DNA from 4 places in the Chryseobacterium amylolyticum genome. Region 3 is predicted to be linked to each of the others. Evidence: riboswitches for the same ligand, from Rfam matches in the RefSeq annotation. Region 3 holds a riboswitch; each other region holds the start of a gene.
The links. A riboswitch is a leader RNA that binds a small molecule or an ion and turns the genes downstream of it on or off. The one in region 3 is predicted to bind S-adenosylmethionine.
Positions count from the first base shown of each region.

Region 1: it holds a riboswitch for S-adenosylmethionine, as region 3 does, so the genes downstream of both, ACR1PO_RS20330 (TonB-dependent receptor plug domain-containing protein) here and ACR1PO_RS11150 (SusC/RagA family TonB-linked outer membrane protein) in region 3, are expected to answer to the same signal.
Region 2: it holds a riboswitch for S-adenosylmethionine, as region 3 does, so the genes downstream of both, ACR1PO_RS20670 (TonB-dependent receptor plug domain-containing protein) here and ACR1PO_RS11150 (SusC/RagA family TonB-linked outer membrane protein) in region 3, are expected to answer to the same signal.
Region 4: it holds a riboswitch for S-adenosylmethionine, as region 3 does, so the genes downstream of both, ACR1PO_RS11910 (alpha/beta fold hydrolase) here and ACR1PO_RS11150 (SusC/RagA family TonB-linked outer membrane protein) in region 3, are expected to answer to the same signal.

Region 1 is NZ_JBPCHX010000008.1:100,017-103,187, forward strand. It holds gene ACR1PO_RS20330 (TonB-dependent receptor plug domain-containing protein) at 1-1,168, opposite strand, end outside; SAM-I-IV-variant riboswitch at 1,464-1,561, opposite strand; gene ACR1PO_RS20335 (outer membrane beta-barrel protein) at 1,681-3,171, shown strand, end outside.
Region 2 is NZ_JBPCHX010000008.1:173,037-176,207, reverse strand. It holds gene ACR1PO_RS20675 (alpha-amylase family glycosyl hydrolase) at 1-1,213, shown strand, start outside; SAM riboswitch class I at 1,478-1,582, shown strand; gene ACR1PO_RS20670 (TonB-dependent receptor plug domain-containing protein) at 1,675-3,171, shown strand, end outside.
Region 3 is NZ_JBPCHX010000003.1:538,576-541,746, forward strand. It holds gene ACR1PO_RS11140 (hypothetical protein) at 22-459, opposite strand; gene ACR1PO_RS11145 (type II 3-dehydroquinate dehydratase) at 530-937, opposite strand; SAM riboswitch class I at 1,183-1,282, shown strand; gene ACR1PO_RS11150 (SusC/RagA family TonB-linked outer membrane protein) at 1,366-3,171, shown strand, end outside.
Region 4 is NZ_JBPCHX010000003.1:694,984-698,154, reverse strand. It holds gene ACR1PO_RS11915 (ACT domain-containing protein) at 1-148, opposite strand, end outside; gene ACR1PO_RS11910 (alpha/beta fold hydrolase) at 145-1,092, opposite strand; SAM riboswitch class I at 1,153-1,260, opposite strand; gene ACR1PO_RS11905 (MGH1-like glycoside hydrolase domain-containing protein) at 1,449-3,171, shown strand, end outside.

The DNA of each region.
Region 1 (3,171 bases), on a different contig from region 3:
TAACAGCATTGATGTTTCTTTCATTGTTCGGAAGCCTGTAAAATCCTCCGGCATTCCCAAGACGATAGCTGTAACCTCCAAAAGAATAAACTTTCCATTCTTCATTAACAGGAATTTCAGAGTTGAAAAAAAGCTGCCCTGACTGCAGTTTAGATTGCCCGGCTCTCAGGCTGAAATCCTTTCTCTCCAGCCCTCTGTAATTAAGTTCCTGAGAGGTAAAATCTTTGCCCAGTATATTCTGAAGATCAGAAATACTGTTTGCCCCTGAGATCTGAGTTTGAAAATCATTCCCAAAATAATCTACCTTAGTCGCATATTGCTTAATGGTATTGATAATCTGCTGAGTATTGGGAGTATTGGTAATATTTTTATATAACCCATCAATATTAACGCCATCCTGTAATGCTCTGTAATTAATTGCGTTATAGGCATTGAAGATATCACCTTCCCGCACTCCGGCTCTGGAATAAGGATCACGGTATTGGGCAGAACCTGTCACATTAAAAAATCCGGTTTTCCCTATTTTAGCTCCGTAATTAAGATCTACGGAAATAGTCTGCCCATCTGCTCCGCCGGAGAAATTATTGGTAACGGGAGAAGCATATCCTCCTAAAAATACCTGCCCTGAAAGTCCCAATCTTTTTTTCAGCCCAAGGTTTATTACTCCTGCAATTGCATCAGAACCATACTGGGCAGCAGCTCCGTCCCTTAAAACCTCTATTTTTTCCAATGCATAGGCAGGAATAGCATTAAGGTCGGTTCCCACAGAACCTCTTCCCGGCGTAAGGGTAACATTTATCAGTGAAGACTGGTATCTTCTTTTTCCGTTTACCAGAACCAAAACCTGATCCGGACCAAGTCCTCTCAGGAGCGCAGGATCTACAAAATCGGTTCCGTCATTAACGGTGTGAGAGGTGGATGAGAATGAGGGTACAATATAATTTAAGGCCTGACTGATACTGTTAGACGGGCTTTGTTTTAAAATTTTTGAGATATTAATGATATCTACCGGAACGGGGGTCTCCGTCAATGATCTTCCGGAACCCCGTGTTCCAAGGATGACCACATCATCTATTTTCTTAGATTGTAAGGTATCCGTCTGTGCATAGTAAAATGTGGAGATAAGTGCGACAGAAGGAACAAAGAATCTTTTTTTGAAATTATGCATGTTTGTTGTGTACTTTTTGTTGATAAAATTGTTTTTTTAAGCAATACAAATCCTGTAACCCTAAATTGTAAGGTTACCACAGAATCCGAAATGTTTGTATTATTTTTTAGAAAAAGAAAAGGCTAGAAACAACAACACATGCGCATGTAGAAATGGCATGAGAACATATCAGAATAATGAAGGTTCACTTCATGATCTGAAGAATAAAAAATTACTGATGTTGGGTGATTTCCCTTGTCTTTAAACATTTGATTTTAACTTTAAAACAAAAATTCAAGATGGGAGTAATGATAGAATGATAAACATTTTTTCCGGAAGATCCGGCTTATCGATTGCAGCACCTTGCTTGTTTTTGCAGGTTGCTATCCCATCTAGAGATTCTTGATAATTACCTGGCAAAGATATAATTATTTCGGAAATAAAAAAATATTTAGTCTAAATTTTCGGTTTTCAAACATTTACCGTAACAAATGATCTTTTTCTGCGTCTAACCGGATAACAGTAAAACCATTATGAAAAAAACAATTTTCGCTTTATCCTTGCTAGGCTCTGTTTTTGTTTTTTCGCAGGAAAAAAATAATAAACCTCAGGAAAAGCAAATTGAAGGCGTAGTCATTACCAAAACTAAAAAGGCCGTTGAACAAAAAGCAGACCGAACTATTTTCGATTTTTCTGAGCAGCCTCAGCTGAATAACGGAAACGTTCTGGAAGGAATAAAAAAACTTCCGGGGCTTGTATCTACCGATATCGCAGGAATGATGTATCAGGGGAAAATGCTGGAAGTGTACCTTAACGGAAGACCTCTGAACATTACCTCAAATGAATTGAATTCTTTTCTGGAAGGTATGCCCGCCAACTCTGTAGAAAGAATTGAAGTGATCACCCAGCCAGGTGCCGAATTTCCAGCTACTTCCGGAGGTGCGATCATGAATATCATCACCAATAAAAATGCAAATAAATATTTAACGGCTACTTATTCAGGGAATTATTCTTTCACGAATTATGACCAATACAGAAGCAGAACTACGAATTCCGTTAATTTAAATGCAAGAAATAAATATTTCGGATGGCAGCTTAATGTTGGGCAGAATTACCGTGAAAGTATGCTGAACGGCCAGCAGGATGAGCTTTTAAACAGCCATACCGACAGATACGGGCGCGGATATTTTGCAAAATCCGGGTTAACTTTTGATCTGGGGCAGGACAGATTATTATTAAACTACGATATTTATCACAACAATAACGACAACTACACTTTAAGCAACGGCCACGGAGATTTGCCTTTCAGGAGAAATCCGGAGGATTTAAAAGAGGCTTTTTATACTTCTTCAGATGTTGCCCATACCAATAACCTGAGACAGGAGGCCGTTGTAACCTATCAGAAGCGTTTTGCTGACAAATCTCAAAAACTGGACTTCCAGTTTGGCTATACAAGATCAGACAGCAAGTTTTCCCAGGATAATTACTTCCAGGATGGGACATTTGTAGCTTATCCCACGGAGCCTCTTGATAGCCCTACCAATGGATTAAAAGATATTCTGAATAATAAATCTGTGATGAATATTGCCAACTTTAAGGTAGATTACGCCCAGCCTATCAAGCTTCTTGATGGTGGAAAGGTAAGCTTTGGAGGATTGTATGAAAAGCAGGATTATGACACGGAAAGCTTTGGCTTAACCAACCTTGAATACCAGAGACAGACAGCTTCTACCTATCTGGAATTCCAGGCTAAGCTGAAAAAGTTTGATTTCACATTGGGTTCCCGTGCTGAAAACTATGATATTTCCGGGATAACAAGATATATTGATAAGAATAAAAAACTGGTTGAAGCCGATCTGATTCCTTTCAATAAATTTAAGTTTTTCCCGAACGCGAGCGTACAGTATAACATGATGAACCAGGTGTATATTGCTGCGAATTACAACAGGAAAATCAGTCTGCCAAGCATTTCTGCCCTGAATCCGAATAACGTAACGTTCTCCGGACCAAGTACGGAGGTAAAC
Region 2 (3,171 bases), on a different contig from region 3:
ATTCACTCAGAGCTGTTCTGAAAATGATGAAACCTGCACCAATGCCTATCAGCAGGACAGAGTAGATATTATGAAACATTATGCAGACAGACAGTGGGCAATCGATCCGAATTCATACATGATTTTTGAACACCTGGGAACAGATGCGGAAGAACAGCAGTGGGCCAACTACAGAATAGCAGAAGGAAAAGGTGTTATGCTTTGGAATAAACAGACAGATCCTTATAATCAGAATACGATGGGATATAAGGAAAACAGCAATTATGACCGTATGAACCACAGCCTTCACGGTTTTACCAACATGAGTGCTGTAGGCTACGGAGAAAGTCATGATGAGGAAAGGCTGATGTTTAAAAACCTTGCTTACGGTGCAGTAAACGGAAGTTATGATGTTAAAAACCTGAATACTGCTCTTGACAGAATGAAAACTTTCGGTGCAACTTTCTTTACCATTCCCGGCCCGAAAATGATCTGGCAGTTTGGAGAATTAGGCTATGAATTCAGTATTAACAGATGTGCGGACGGTACCATCAACAGTGGTTGCAGAACCGATGAGAAACCTGTCGCATTCACACTGGGATATGATACCAATGCAAGCAGAAAAGCAGTATATGATACATGGGCAAAAATCATTACCATCAGAAATGCCCATCAGATTTTCAAAACCAAAACATACAGCATAGAGTCCAATAACCTTACGAATGACCCTAATGGGCTGATCACCAGAATTTACCTTTACGATACGGCTATTACTACAGGAATAAAGAATGTGGTGGTATTGGCCAATTATACAACTACTGCACAAAATGTGGTTCCTTATTTTCCTTATACAGGCCAATGGCAGAACCTTATGGATGACAGTATTTCGGATGTGGCTTCTACAACGGCTCCGATTACTTTGCAGCCGGGAGAATTCAGAATCTTTGGAAATTATGCAGGTGCTTTGTCTGCAGCAGATGTAAATGCAGACAACAAACTATCGCTTCGGATTGCGGATAATCCGGTACAAAACGAAACGGCAAAATTAATTTTTAATAAAGTGAAAAACGGGGAAATTTCCATTTTTGATATGACCGGTAAAAGGTTGAATTCATTCAAACTGGATAAAGAAGCCGGAACCTATGAAGTGAAAGTGAACTATCCGGCAGGAACCTATCTGGTACAGCTGAAGTCAGACACAGGAACCGCCATTCAAAAGATGATGATTAAATAAAAACAGATTATGAAGTTGTTTAGACTGATAAAAATGTTGATTTATTAAAACCATTAAGAAGGATTTGAGAAATAAAGTATAGTTAAGGTGAATCATTCTGATTTTTAAGCTTAAAGCCAAGCTTGTCTTAATACTCTTAAACTCTTATTACATCTTAATGGTTCAAAAATAAAAGTTTAAACAATTTCTATAAAATAAAGGCAGATTTGCAGACAGCAGATCTGCCTTTTTGTTCATTTAAAAAAATAGTCTACTTTTGCAGTAGATTTATCAAGAAAGGTGGAGGGATTTGGCCCGGTGAAACCTTAGCAACCTGCACGGTTCCGGAAGTGCGAAGGTGCTAATTCCAACCCGAGGGGAAGATAAGTGAAATGACTGCCTATATGAATCCCATTTCTTGAAGTCTTATGTATCTGCGGAAAAAACCGCCGAATAAGTTATGATCAATTGGGAAGAACAAAATGAAAAAAATAAGTACAGCTGTATTATTGCTTGGAGCAATCTGGGTGGCTGCTCAGGAGAGCGGGAATAAAGAGAAAGAAATTGAAGATATTATCATTGTTGGAAACCGTAATGTCAAAAGGACAAAGCTGGAGACACCGGTTCCGGTAGATGTTATTAATATCGACAAAATTCAGAAGAGTGCTCCGCAAATGACTGCCCAGGATCTGCTGAACTATGTGATTCCGTCATTTAATGCAGTAAGGCAATCCGCTTCAGACGGCACAGAGCATATTGACCCTGTTACCTTAAGAGGAATGGGTCCGGATCAGGTTCTGGTATTGCTGAACGGAAAAAGAAGACATACAACATCTTTGGTAAATTATCAGAATACAGTAGGGAATGGTTCTGTGGGAACAGATCTAAGTACCATTCCGGTGATTGCCATTGACAGAATTGAAGTTCTGAGAGACGGGGCAGCCGCACAGTACGGATCTGACGCCATTGCAGGAGTCATCAATATTATTCTTAAAAAGAATGCCGGGGCATCAGCAAGCCTTACTTACGGTATAAGCGGCAGAAATGATGGCGATACATATCAGGCAGGAGCGAATTACGGTGCTTCATTAGGAAAGAAAGACGGTTACATCAATCTTTCACTGCAGCTAAGCCACAGAGGGAAAACAACAAGAACACAAAATCATGATCTGGATATTTTCGGGGATAATTTTGCTTATGAATTTGCAGGTGATGATGAAGCCGTAAAAGCTGCCAGAGCTGCGGATGATGCAGAAATTCAAAAAAGAGGACTAACACGTGACGATTTTAATTTTCAGATCGGGGATGCACAGATCAGACAGGGACAGTTATTTTTCAATGCAGAATATCCTTTTAATGACCATTTTAAACTGTATTCTTTCGGAGGTTTCAGCATTAAGGAAGGAAAAGGTTTTGGCTTCAGAAGGCTCCCGAGTGAAAAATCTAACGTAGTTTCATCCATTTACCCGAATGGGTTTCAGGCAACGCTGGCATCCCAGATATACGATATTTCTTATGCTGTTGGAGCAAAATATAATATCAGTGACTGGCTTCTGGATCTTAGTAATACATTGGGAAGCAATACTTTCAATTACAATGTAAACAATACGAATAATGCTTCATTAGGAGCAAAATCCCCAACAAGTTTCTACGCCGGAGCACACAGCTTCCTACAAAACACCATTAATCTTGATGTTTCCAGAAATATAAACCGTTTCAATATTGCCTTCGGGGGAGAATTCAGATTTGAACAATATCAGATCAAAGCTGGTGATGAAGCTTCTTATGCCCAGTATGATGCCAACGGTAATATCGCCACCGAAGGTTCAACAGTGCTTGGTGCAGGCGGATCTCAGTCCTTTATCGGATTTTCTCCGGATAATGCACTGAAAAAGGACAGGCATTCCACAGCGGTATATGCAGATGTTTCCTATGATCTGGATAAAAAGTTAAACATTGATGCGGCTGCAAGATTTGAA
Region 3 (3,171 bases):
ATCACTGATGAGGCTTTTTGATTAAATTTTTTTACAGCTCTTAATCAATTCATTTTGTTCATCCAGTTTATGGATTGTTGATTTAATTAATTCTTCGCTTAGATTTTTTATGATCATAAAATGTCTTGAAGAAAAGTAAGATTCTTCATCCAATATTTTCTCTAAATACTTTGGAGTAGTGAAAGTCAGCCAATATTTTTCTTTATTGGAAAGTTCAATGGTGACTTCTATAGCATCAGATTCAGTATCCTCTATTTCATCATCAATATGAATAGAAGTTATTTCTGGTTCATTGTTTAAACTAAAATAAAAATCAGAATACCATCTCAGTTTTCCTTCATCATTCCAGATTCTTATATTTTCATCATTTGTTTCTTCAACGATATAAGATTTTCTTTTCGTTAATTGCCCGGAATATATCCCAATATTTTTACAGTAAATCTTATCCTTTATATTCATAAATTATTCTCCTGTATGCATAATTATCTGTAAGGATCCGTGCGGTCTGAAGGGGAATATAAGCTAAAAATTACTTCAAGCTCAATAAAGCCAATCTGTATCCATCCATTCCAAAACCTGATAAAACCGCATCCGTATTGGCTGCTGTTACAGATTTCTGTCTGAACTCTTCTCTTTTGTAGATATTACTGATGTGAACTTCGATTTTAGGCTTTCGGATATTTTTTAAACAATCCGCAATGGCATAAGAATAATGAGTATAAGCTCCCGGATTAATTACTACTGCATCAAAATCACCTTCCTGAAGCCTGTTGATAAGTTCCCCTTCAATATTCGACTGATAATATTTTAATTCGTGAGAATGAAACTCGGATTTTAAAATTTCCAAATAACTCTCCATAGAAACGCTTCCATAGATTTCCGGTTCCCTGGTACCTAAAAGGTTAAGGTTTGGTCCGTTTATAATTAAAACTTTCATACTATAAAATTAAAAAGTTTTTCCAATAAAATCACATAGAAATTAAACTGTGCTGGATTTTTATGTCATTGAGTTATTAGTAATGATATTTGTCATGTTTAAAAATAATGTAACGCTTGTAACTCCTTATTGTATTGAGTTTTATTAAAATTTTATGTTAATTATTGAAAATTTATCATGAAAAAACAATAAGTCTACTTGTTTTGTAGACTAAAAGTTTTTAGCTTTGCAACCATATTTCGATCGGCTTATAAAGAAAGATGGAGGGAACTGACCCTGTGAAATCTTAACAACCTACCCGTGGGGGCAAGGTGTTACATTCAGCCTTTTAAGGAAAAATAAGCATTTGGTTTATCGTATTTATCGATGCCCTTTGCTGACTTTTCTGCAAAGGGTAAATTTTTAATATATGATAAATAAAATTGATTATGATTAGCAAAAATTTATTCAATTCTAAAATATGGATGCCTCCGGTAGCTGCATTTTTTTTAGGAGTAGCTAATGTAAATGCGCAGAATTCAAACCCCAAAAAAGACAGCCTTCATGAAAAGGAGATTGATGAAGTGGTAGTGGTAGCGTATGGAAAAGCAAAAAGAAACAGCTATACCGGTTCTGTGGCGACAATTTCCAGTGATAAGATCAATAACAGACCTGTTACCAACATTACCAAAGCATTGGAAGGGCAGGTAGCGGGGATTCAGACGACAAGTGCATCTGGCCAGCCGGGTGCTGTTTCAACCATCCGAATCAGAGGAATTGGTTCAATAAGTGCTTCCAGCGATCCATTATATGTAGTGGATGGAATTCCTTTTGACGGTAACCTGAATTCTATCAGTCCGAGCGATATCGAATCTATCAGTGTTCTGAAAGATGCAACAGCAAGTGCTCTGTATGGTTCAAGAGGAGCAAACGGGATTATCATTATTACCACAAAATCAGGAAAAAAAGGAGAAGCCAAAGTTAATTTTAATATCAGCCAGGGTTTCTCCGGAAGAGCAGTAAAAGATTACGAGCAGGTCAATACCGATCAGTATTTTCAATTATATTGGGAGGCGTTGAGAAACGGATATCAGTCCGGGAAAGTTTCTTCCCAGCAGGCAGCTCAGATGGCTACAGATAATCTCGTTTCAACCCTTGGGATCAATCCATACGGGACAGCTTATCCGAAACCTGTAGGAACCGATGGAAAATTATTATCGGGTGCATCACCACTCTGGAATGATGACTGGAGAGATATTTTACAGAGAGTAGCATCAAGAAACCAGGTGGATCTTGATATCAGCGGAGGAAGTGAGAAAAGCAATTACTTCTTTTCCCTTGGTTATCTGGATGACAAAGGGATGGCTATTGAATCTGGCTTTAAAAGATATAATACCAGGCTGAAAATTAATTCTGAAGTTAAGAAATGGTTGAATGTTGGAGTAAACTTAAGCTATACCAACAGTATTCAGCAGGCACCTACTTCTTCGGATTCCAAGGCCAGTAATATCATCAATGCAGCAAGATTCATTCCTTCATTCTATCCTTATTATGAAAGGAATGCGGATGGAACCTACGTTTTGGGTGCTGATGGAAATCCGGTTTATGATTTTGGAAAATACAGGCCTACGAATGCTTTACAGAATCAAAATGCGGCTGCAACCCTTCCGTTAGATAAAAACGAAAATAAAGAAGATAACTTTTCAGGAAAAGGATTCATGGAATTCACTTTTTTACCGGAGCTGAAATTCAAAACGAGTTTTTCTGTTGATCTTGTGAATTATAACGGACATTATTATTCAAATCCATTGCTTGGCCAGGGAGCAGAAATTGGAGGTTCGGTAACGAAAACGAATACCAGAACGCTTTCGTATACAACCAGCAATATTCTGACCTATGATAAAAAGTTTGGAAAGCATCACATTAACGCGTTAGCAGGACAGGAATTTTATAAGTACGATTATCAGACAATTTCCGGAACAAGAAGCCAGTTTTCATTGCCTTATTACTATGAGCCGGACGCTGCATCACTGCTGGGAAGTTTCAGTGGAAACAGCAATAAATTAAGCTTATTGAGTTTCCTTGGAAAAGTAGAGTATGATTATAATAATACTTACTTCATTTCAGCATCAGGAAGAGCAGACAGTTCTTCAAGATTTGCAAAAGATAACAGATGGGGAAGATTCTGGTCTGTTGGTGGTTCATGGAAAATATCCAATGAAGAATTCATCAAAAGCTTAAATGTTTTCAATCAG
Region 4 (3,171 bases), 160 kb from region 3:
GTTGAGAGATTACTCCTACACTGATACGCGCTAAGGTAAGCGCTTTAAAAATTCGTCCGTCAATCCCGATTTCTCCCAGAAAATCTTCTCCTTCAAACTTGACGATTGATCTGTTCTTCAAAAATTTTATTTCGTTAGCATTTTTCATTTCTCCTGTAAAATGTTTTTTATGATATTATTTAATTGTTGATATTCCATTAGGAAGGCATCATGCCCGTGTATAGATTGGATCTCGTGATAAGAAACATTCTTATTTTTCTCTTTCAAGTTTTCAAAACACATCCGGATCTCAGAAGCCGGAAAAAATAAGTCTGAATCTACGGAGATCATGTGCATTCGTGTCTGTATGGTTTCCAGAGATGGTTCATCAGCATTTATATTCATCAGGAGATGGTTCATCAGTTTGTAAGCTTGTAAACTAAACCTTTCGTTTAGAGCATTACCATGATAAACCAACCAGTCTTCTGATTCCAGGCGTTGTTTTTCCTGGTTATATTGGTTTTGAAATCTTTCATTGAGTGACTGCGGTGTTCTGTAACACAACATGGCATGAATTCTTGCTTTCTGTAATGGTTCTTCTTTATCATTTAATAGGAATTTCTGAACCAGACATTGCGCATGAAGCCAGTCGTGCGTTCTGTAATCGCAGGCAATGGGAATAAATATCTCTGCAAGATCCGGCTGCTGGGCAAGCATTTCCCAGGCGATTCCTCCCCCCAGAGAGCCCCCGATAATGGCATATAGTTTTTTGATCTGTAAAGCTTCAAGCCCTTTCAGAAATATCGCAGCGATATCTGAAGGAGTAAAGTCTTCATAGTTTTTAATTAAAAAATTGTCATAACCGTTTCCGGGTATATTGAAACACAGAACTGTATATTGATCGGTATCAACAATCTGATTTTCTCCTACCAGCTGCTTCCACCAGCCTTTCTCTCCGGATACATTTGAATTTCCGGTAAGGGCATGGTTGATTAAGATGACAGGGGCTGTAAACAGATCTTTCCCAAAAAGCTGATAGCTTAACGGGATATGGTATTCCTTTTGGGAATTTGTTTGATACGTAAGATTAATATAGTTTAGTTCTGTTTTCAATTCTATTATATTTAAATACAATTGAAAATGCCACAGGAAATGGCTGAAAAGAACTTCAGTAAGTTATCTGTCCAAAATTATTTTGGTAGAACGTAGCACCTTCTTTACTTGCGCAAAGGGTTGCTAAGGTTTCACAGGGTCTAATCCCTCAACCTTTCTTGATAACATTTTCAATATTTGAATGAACGAATGGTGCAAAGGTAGTTCTTTTCTTTTAATTTCAAAAAAAAATTATTTTAATATTTAAAAAAGCCCTTAAATACAAGCATTTCAACGCCATATTAATAATTATTCAGATGAAAAAAATTGGAATTACTTCTCAAAAAAACTAACTTCGTATGGAAAAATGATGACATATGACCGCCGAAAAAGAAAGATTACAAGATACCAAATGGAAAAACTGGGGACCTTATGTAAGCAACCGGCAGTGGGGAAATGTACGCGAAGATTATAGCCCGAACGGGAATGCCTGGAATTTTACCAATCATAATAATGCAGAAAGCTATGCCTACCGCTGGGGTGAAGAAGGGATAGCCGGAATTTCTGATGTAAAGCAGCTTTTATGCTTTGCTTTTTCATTCTGGAACAAAAAAGATAAAATGGTAAAAGAAAGGTTCTTCGGATTGAGCAACCCTCAGGGAAATCATGGAGAAGACATTAAAGAAATCTTTTATTATCTGGATAATACACCTACTCACAGCTATATGAAGATGGTGTATAAATATCCGATCAATGAGTTTCCGTATGATGATATTCTTATTGAGAATGGAAAGCGCAGTAAAAAAGAACCGGAATATGAGCTTTTCGATACCGGGATTTTTGATAATGATGAGTATTTCGATATTTTTATTGAATACTGTAAAGCTGATCACAATGATATTCTGACCAGAGTGACAGTCTGCAACCGAAGCCAGCATGAAGCTCCTATTGTGGTGGCACCAACTGCATGGTTCAGAAACAATTGGAAATGGGGATATAATACCTACAAGGCAGAGCTGAGTGCTTCTCAGGATGGAAGTATTACCATTGGCCACGACAGTATTTCAATTAAAAAACTGTATTCCAGAAATACAAATGCACAAAGTGTATTCTGTGAAAACGAAACAAATACTCCAAAACTTTACGGTACTCCTAAAACAGATAATTCTTATTTTAAAGACGGAATCAATGATTTTATAATTCACGGACGAGACACTGTAAATCCTGAAAAAAGAGGAACCAAAGCATCTTTTCTCATTGATGAAGTTGTGGCTGCAGGTGAATCAAAAGTTTTTGAATTCAGGTTATGTCCTGAAGAAAACGATGAACCTTTTGAAAAATTTGATGAAATTTTCAATACCCGAAAGGCTGAAGCTGAAGAGTTTTATCAGGAGATTCAGAGCGATACCGTGAATGAAGATGAAAGAAATGTGCAGCGACAGGCATTTGCCGGACTTCTCTGGAACAAACAGTTCTATCATTATAATATCGGGAAATGGCTGAAAGGTGATCCGAACTTTGAAGCGCCAAGAAACTTTAGTGAATATGTAAGAAATACGGAATGGAATCATCTTCATAATAAAGATATTATTTCTATGCCTGATAAATGGGAATATCCGTGGTATGCCACATGGGATCTGGCATTTCACTGCGTCCCTTTTTCCATCATTGATGCGGAGTTTGCCAAAGGGCAGCTGTTATTACTTACGAAAGAATGGTACATGCACCCTAACGGACAGCTTCCCGCTTATGAGTGGAATATGAGTGATGTGAATCCGCCTGTGCATGCATGGTCATGCTTCCGTGTTTTTAAGATTGATGAAAAGAACAACGGAAAACCGGATTTATTATTCTTAGAGAAAGTTTTCCAGAAGCTGCTCCTTAATTTTACATGGTGGGTGAACCGAAAGGATAAAAACGGGAAAAATATTTTCGGAGGCGGTTTCCTTGGTCTTGATAATATCGGGGCTTTTGACCGCAATATGGTTTTAAAAGACGGCCAGCATCTTGAACAGGCAGACGGAACCAGCTGGATGGCCATGTATGCATTGAATATGATGCGTATTGCGATGGAACTTGCCCAGTATTACCAGGTGTATG